2 regions of the Variovorax xiamenensis genome follow, and region 1 is predicted to be linked to the other one. Evidence: predicted binding sites of a transcription regulator. Region 1 holds the regulator's gene; the other holds the start of a gene.

Evidence for each region. Region 1 encodes NrdR, which represses ribonucleotide reductase genes. Its sites were predicted from a motif close to CACNANATNTNGTG; they were not measured.
Region 2: the regulator NrdR is predicted to act here: its motif matches at 2,187-2,200, upstream of SFB74_RS05565 (ribonucleoside-diphosphate reductase subunit alpha).

What each region holds. Positions count from the first base shown of each region.
Region 1 covers NZ_CP139038.1:4,104,242-4,107,645, reverse strand. Annotated here, with positions in the region: gene SFB74_RS18720 (PilC/PilY family type IV pilus protein) at 1-414, shown strand, start outside; gene SFB74_RS18715 (type IV pilin protein) at 424-885, shown strand; gene nrdR (transcriptional regulator NrdR) at 926-1,369, opposite strand; gene glyA (serine hydroxymethyltransferase) at 1,423-2,667, opposite strand; ZMP/ZTP riboswitch at 2,709-2,832, opposite strand; gene SFB74_RS18700 (transglycosylase SLT domain-containing protein) at 2,874-3,404, opposite strand, start outside.
Region 2 covers NZ_CP139038.1:1,285,307-1,288,710, forward strand. Annotated here, with positions in the region: gene SFB74_RS05565 (ribonucleoside-diphosphate reductase subunit alpha) at 1-2,103, opposite strand, end outside; gene ampD (1,6-anhydro-N-acetylmuramyl-L-alanine amidase AmpD) at 2,454-3,065, opposite strand; gene SFB74_RS05575 (sigma-54-dependent transcriptional regulator) at 3,052-3,404, opposite strand, start outside.

The sequences.
Region 1 (3,404 bases):
ACCGGCTCGCAGGCCAAGCGCGGTTGGCATCTGGAGTTGCCGACGACAGGGGAGCGCATCGTCTATCCCGGTAACGTGCTGGGCAATGGGGTCGGGCTGTTCTCGACCACCATTCCCGGTTCGAGCAGCAATTCGATCGACTGCACCGCCGGCACGGGCGACGACGGCTGGTCGCTGGTGGTCGACCTGTTCAGCGGCTCTGCCCCCGAGGGCATCGCATACACCACCTCTGGTGCAGTGGGAGCCTATCTGGGGTTCCGGAATCGTTCCGGCAGGGATGACATCGTCCTGGAGCCGCAGAACCGGGAAAAGGGCAGGGACGTGATCTGCAATGCCGCCGGCGACTGCAAGTCGCCGAAGCGGCCGGACATCGTGCGCCGCTTCGGCTGGCGCAGCCTGATCTCGACGAACTGAAGAACGAACATGAACAAGCACTCCAGAACCAAGGTTGGCAAACGGGCGCGTTCGCGCGGCTTCACGCTGATCGAACTCATGATCGTGACGATGGTGATCGGCATCCTCGCCGCCATCGCCTACCCGAGCTACACGCGCTACGTGCTGCGGGCCAAGCGGGCCGACGCGAAGCAGCAGTTGCTGCAGGCTGCGCAGTGGAACGAGCGCTACCTGACGGTCAACGGGAAATATCCGCCAGCCAACGTCGCGCTGCCGGCGGGGCTCGGCCAGTCGCCCTCGTCCGGCCCGGCCAGCTATGCCATCGGCTATGCGGCGAGATCGACGACCAGCTATACCTTGCGCGCCGTGCCGCAGGGCGCATCGGCCCGCGACGAGTGCGGGACGCTCACGGTGAATCAGCAGGGCGTCAAGCTGGCCGCCGGCAGCACCGATGCCTCGAATGCGTTGGTGCAGTCGTGCTGGAACCGCTGAAAAAACGCGGAAAAGAGATGAGAAAACGACGCAGGGCCGCTCAGATATCGCGCAGCAGCTGCCTGAACTCGTCCACGTCCTCGAAGCTGCGGTACACCGAGGCGAAGCGCACGTAGGCGACCTTGTCGAGCTTCTTGAGTTCGCGCATGACGAGCTCGCCGACCTTGGTCGAGTCGATTTCGCGCAGGCCGCTGGCCAGCAGCTTCTGCTCGATGCGCAGCAGGGCGTTGTCGATCTGCTCGATGCTCACGGGGCGCTTGCGCAGCGCCAGCATCATGGAGGCACGCACCTTGGTCGAGTCGAAGTCGGCGCGGCTGCCGTCCTTCTTCACGACCACGGGAAAGTTGACGTCCGGGCGCTCGTAGGTGGTGAAGCGCTTGTCGCAGGCGCTGCACTGGCGGCGCCTGCGGACGAAGTCGGCGTCCTCGGAAACGCGGGTCTCGACGACCTGCGTTTCAAGATGGCCGCAAAAAGGGCATTTCATGCGGCCAGGGCTTCTTCTTTTCTTTTTTCTTCTTCTCTACCGGCTGACGGAAATCAGCGGTAGACGGGGAAGCGGCTCGTCAGGGCGTGGACCTTGGCGCGCACGGCTTCGATGTTCGCCGCGTCGCGCGGGTTCTCGAGCACGTCGGCAACCAGGTTCGCGGTGATGCGGGCCTCTTCGTCCTTGAAGCCGCGGGTGGTCATGGCGGGGGTGCCGATGCGCACGCCGCTGGTGACCATCGGCTTCTCCGGGTCGTTGGGGATTGCGTTCTTGTTGATCGTCATGTGGGCGCTGCCCAGCACGGCTTCGGCTTCCTTGCCGGTGATGCCCTTGGCGCGCAGGTCGACCAGCATCACGTGGCTTTCGGTGCGTCCGCTCACGATGCGCAGGCCGCGCTGGGTGAGCGTCTCGGCCACGATCTGGGCGTTCTTGACCACCTGTTGCTGGTAGGTCTTGAACTCGGGCGACATGGCCTCCTTGAACGCGACGGCCTTGGCGGCGATCACGTGCATCAGCGGGCCGCCTTGCAGGCCCGGGAAGATCGCGCTGTTGATGGCCTTCTCGTGCTGCGACTTCATCAGGATGATGCCGCCGCGCGGGCCGCGCAGGCTCTTGTGGGTGGTGGAGGTGACGATGTCGGCGTGCGGCACCGGGTTGGGGTACACGCCTGCGGCCACGAGGCCGGCGTAGTGGGCGATGTCGACCATGAAGATCGCGCCGACGTCCTTGGCCACCTTGGCGAAGCGCTCGAAATCGATGCGCAGCGAGTAGGCCGACGCGCCCGCGATGATCAGCTTGGGCATGTGCTCATGCGCCTTGCGCTCCATCGCGTCGTAGTCGATTTCTTCCTTCTCGTTCAGGCCGTAGCTCACGACGTTGAACCACTTGCCGCTCATGTTGAGGGGCATGCCGTGGGTCAGGTGGCCGCCTTCGGCCAGGCTCATGCCCATGATGGTGTCGCCAGGCTTCAGGAAGGCGAGCATCACGGCCTCGTTGGCCGAGGCGCCGCAATGCGGCTGCACGTTGGCGGCATCGGCGCCGAAGATCTGCTTGATGCGGTCGATGGCCAGCTGCTCGGCCACGTCGACGTGCTCGCAGCCGCCGTAGTAGCGTTTGCCCGGATAGCCTTCGGCGTACTTGTTGGTGAGCTGCGAGCCCTGCGCGGCCATGACGGCCGGCGAGGCGTAGTTCTCGCTGGCGATCAGCTCGATGTGGTGTTCCTGGCGTGCGTTTTCGGCTTGAATCGCGGCCCAGATTTCGGGGTCGGTCTGTTCGACCAGGATATTGCGTTGGTACATGGCAGTCCTTTGAAGACGAGGTCCTTGTTCTTCAACCAAACAAGGGCTGCCCAGGCGAACGGCTGAACGCCTGCGTGACCAGGCGGTACGCTTCCCAGTGGTATTCCACGTCAGCGCGTGGCACCTTGCGGGGTGCTGCGCCTATCGCCAGTCGCGTACCGGTCGAGTGTAGCTCAGGAGGCTGCACCCGCGCCGCGAAAACTCCTTCAGGAAACGGAGGAGAGCAGAGCCACCTTGGCGGGCTCGCTGCCTTCTTCGTGCTTGGCCGGAGGCGCCACCACCGGGATCGGCTGCGGGCGCACGTTCGGCGGCGTGACCGTCGACGGCGCGCGGCCGTTGGCAACCTGCAGCAGGCGCTCGTGCTCGGCCATCACCTTGGCGGCGTAGCCGCCGTCGTCCTCGAGGTTGGCGGCGCCCACGTAATAGCGCAGGCCGCCTTCGAGGGAGCCAGCGCGGGCGATGCATTCCTGCAGCACCTTGACGCCGACGCGCATGTTGGTCACCGGGTCGAAGGCGGTGAGCGTGCCGCCCGCGCTTTCATATTTGTCGCCGTGCACGCGGGTCATGACCTGCATCAGGCCCTGGGCGCCGACCTGGCTCTGGGCGAAGGGGTTGAAGCTGGATTCGACGGCCATGATCGCGAGGATCAGGGTGGGATCGATCTTCGTGCGCTTGCCGATGCCATAGGCCTCGGCCACCAGCACGCTCAGCGGCTCGGCGGCCACGCGGTATTTCTT
Region 2 (3,404 bases), 2.8 Mb from region 1:
CAGCTCGGTCGAGGCCCAGTAGGCGTGGTAGCAGATGGCTTCCATCGACTCGTCGGCGAACTGCACGGCTTCCTGCGAGGCGTAGGGAATGCGCAGTTCGTACAGCGCGTCCTGGAAGCCCATCAGGCCCAGGCCGACCGGACGGTGGCGCAGGTTCGAGTCGCGCGCCTTCTTCACGGCGTAGTAGTTGATGTCGATCACGTTGTCGAGCATGCGCATCGCGGTCGACACGGTCTTCTTCAGCTTTTCCTGGTCGACCTTGCCGTCCTTCAGGTGCTGCAGCAGGTTCACCGAACCCAGGTTGCACACGGCGGTCTCGGTGTCGCTGGTGTTCAGCGTGATCTCGGTGCACAGGTTCGACGAGTGCACCACACCGGCGTGCTGCTGCGGCGAGCGCACGTTGCAGGCGTCCTTGAACGTGATCCAGGGGTGGCCGGTCTCGAACAGCATCGTGAGCATCTTGCGCCACAGGTCGGTCGCCTGGATGGTGCGGCTCGGCTTGATCTCGCCGCGGGCAGCCTTCTCTTCGTAGGCGACGTAGGCCTTCTCGAACTCGGCGCCGAACAGGTCGTGCAGGTCGGGCACGTTCGAGGGCGAGAACAGCGTCCAAGTGCCCTTTTCCATCACGCGGCGCATGAACAGGTCGGGGATCCAGTTGGCGGTGTTCATGTCGTGCGTGCGGCGGCGGTCGTCGCCGGTGTTCTTGCGCAGCTCCAGGAACTCCTCGATGTCGAGGTGCCAGGTTTCGAGGTAAGTGCAGACGGCGCCCTTGCGCTTGCCGCCCTGGTTCACGGCCACGGCCGTGTCGTTCACCACCTTCAGGAACGGCACCACGCCCTGCGATTCGCCGTTCGTGCCCTTGATGTGGCTGCCGAGCGCGCGCACACGGGTCCAGTCGTTGCCCAGGCCGCCGGCGAACTTCGACAGCAGCGCGTTTTCCTTGATCGACTCGTAGATGCCATCCAGGTCGTCCGGCACGGTGGTCAGGTAGCAGCTCGACAGCTGCGAGCGCAGCGTGCCGGCGTTGAACAGCGTCGGCGTGCTCGACATGAAGTCGAACGACGACAGCACTTCGTAGAACTCGATGGCGCGGGCTTCGCGGTCGATTTCATTCAGCGACAGGCCCATGGCCACGCGCATGAAGAAAGCCTGCGGCAGCTCGATGCGGGTCTTGCGCACGTGCAGGAAGTAGCGGTCGTACAGGGTCTGCAGACCGAGGTAGTCGAACTGGTTGTCGCGCTCGGCCTTCAGCGCCGCGCCCAGGCGGGGCAGGTCGTACTGCAGCAGCTTCTCGTCGAGCAGGTCGTTGTCCACGCCCTTCTTGATGAACTGCGGGAAGTAGTCGGCATACGCGGTGGCGCGATCGGCGGGCATCACTTCGCGGCCGATGATCTCCTTGAAGATCGTGTGCAGCAGCAGGCGCGCGGTGGCGAAGGTGTAGTCGGGGTCTTTCTCGATCAGCGTGCGGGCTGCCAGGATCGAGGCCTTGTAGACCTCGTCGAGCGGCACGCCGTCGTACAGGTTGCGCATCGTCTCGGCGACGATGGGGGCGGCCGTGATGCTGTCGCCCAGGCCTTCGCAGGCCGACTCGATCAGGCTCTTGAGTTCGTTCAGGTCGAGCGCGACCAGCTCGCCCTTGTCCAGCACGTGCAGCGCGGGAGCGGCCGGCACTTCCTGCTCGCCCTGCTTCGAGCGCTCCTGCGTGCGGCGTTCGCGGTACAGCACGTACGCGCGGGCGATCTCATGGTGGCCGCCGCGCATCAGGCCGAGCTCGACCTGGTCCTGCACGTCCTCGATGTGGAAGGTGCCGCCGCCCGGACGCGAACGCACCAGTGCGCGGATCACGCCCTGCGTGAGCACGTCCACCGTCTCGCGCACGCTGGCCGATGCCGCGCCCTGGGTGCCGTGCACGGCCAGGAAGGCCTTCATCATCGCGATGGCGATCTTGTTCGGCTCGAAGGGAACGACGGCGCCGTTACGGCGGATGATCTGGTAGTGGGCCAGGTTCTGGCTGGTGGGGGAGCCAGCAGTGTCTCGCTGCTGTTGCGACGGCGTGGAGGGAACGGCACGCGGGGTCGATTGGGGGTTCAGGGCTGTTTGCATTCGCTTCCTCTCGGTTGGCAATTCTTGTTGGATGGCGGCGCCTGGGCCGGGCACCGCGTCGGTGTGTGTGACCGGACGGAGGACACTATATCTAGGGTGCATGGGGCATACAACCCACTAGATGTAGCGTTTTCCAACGGATACAAGGATTGCCGGTATTACTTCCGCAATAGAACACCTGCAGAGATGCCCCATGAATACTGGCCTATGGTCCCGCAACCCGCATGGGCCGTGGCTTGCAGGGCGATTTGGGCCTGCAGGGCGCATGGTTGCTGCATCGCGCGTTTGAAATTCTCTCATTGCTGCGGCGCAAGAGCGTCGCATCGCGGGGCGTCGCGCGATTGAAAAAATTAGAGCCCGATCACCTGCTCGGGAAACATCTGTGGCCTCCAGCCGAGTTGCTCGCGCAGCAGGCGCCAGTCGAATCCCGCCCCCGGGTCCTGCTTGCGGCCCGGTGCGATGTGCTCGTGGCCGGCGATGTACGCGACCGGAAAGTGCTGCGCGATGGCGGCGCACAGGCTCGCCAGCGTCTCGTATTGCGGCTCCTCGAAGGGCTGGCCTTCCAGGCCCTCGAGCTCGATGCCGATGGAGTCGTCATTACAGTTGCCGCGGCCGCGCCAGGACGACACGCCGGCATGCCACGCGCGATCGTCGCAGCTCACGAACTGCCAGAGCTCGCCGTTGCGCCGCACGTAGAAATGCGACGAAACCTCCAGCCCGCGTATCGACTGGAAGTAGGGGTGCGCGTCCCAGTCCAGCTGGTTGGTGAAGAGCTCTTGCACCGCGTCGCCGCCGTACTCCCCGGGCGGCAGGCTGATCGAGTGCAGCACGATGAGATCGATCTGCGCGCCCTGCGGCCGCGGCCCGAAATTGGGCGAGGGCAGGGCTTTCGCGAAGCGGTACCAGCCGGCCTGCCAGAGTGCGTCGCCGGGCGCCGCGGGGGCTTCTTCAGTCGTCGACATGGCTGCTGCTCGCGCCATCGTCGCCGTTGGGCGTCGTGATGCCCAGGCGCGCGATGCGATAGCGGATCTGGCGCAGGCTCATGCCGAGCCGCGCGGCGGCCGCGGTGCGGTTGAAGCCGCTTTCATGCAGCGCGCGCACGAGGATCTCGCGCTCCTGCTGGTCGAGATAGGCCTGCAGGTCGGAGGGCAGAGGCGGGGGCGCGACCTTTGGAGGCGCGACCGGCGCGGCGATCGGCAGCGCAGCCGCCGCGACGACAGACGCGTCGGCAGCGGGCGAGAGCGGAGCCGGCGCGGATGCCGCGGCTTCGGCCGCGGCCGTGAAGCCGCCCATCAGGTCGA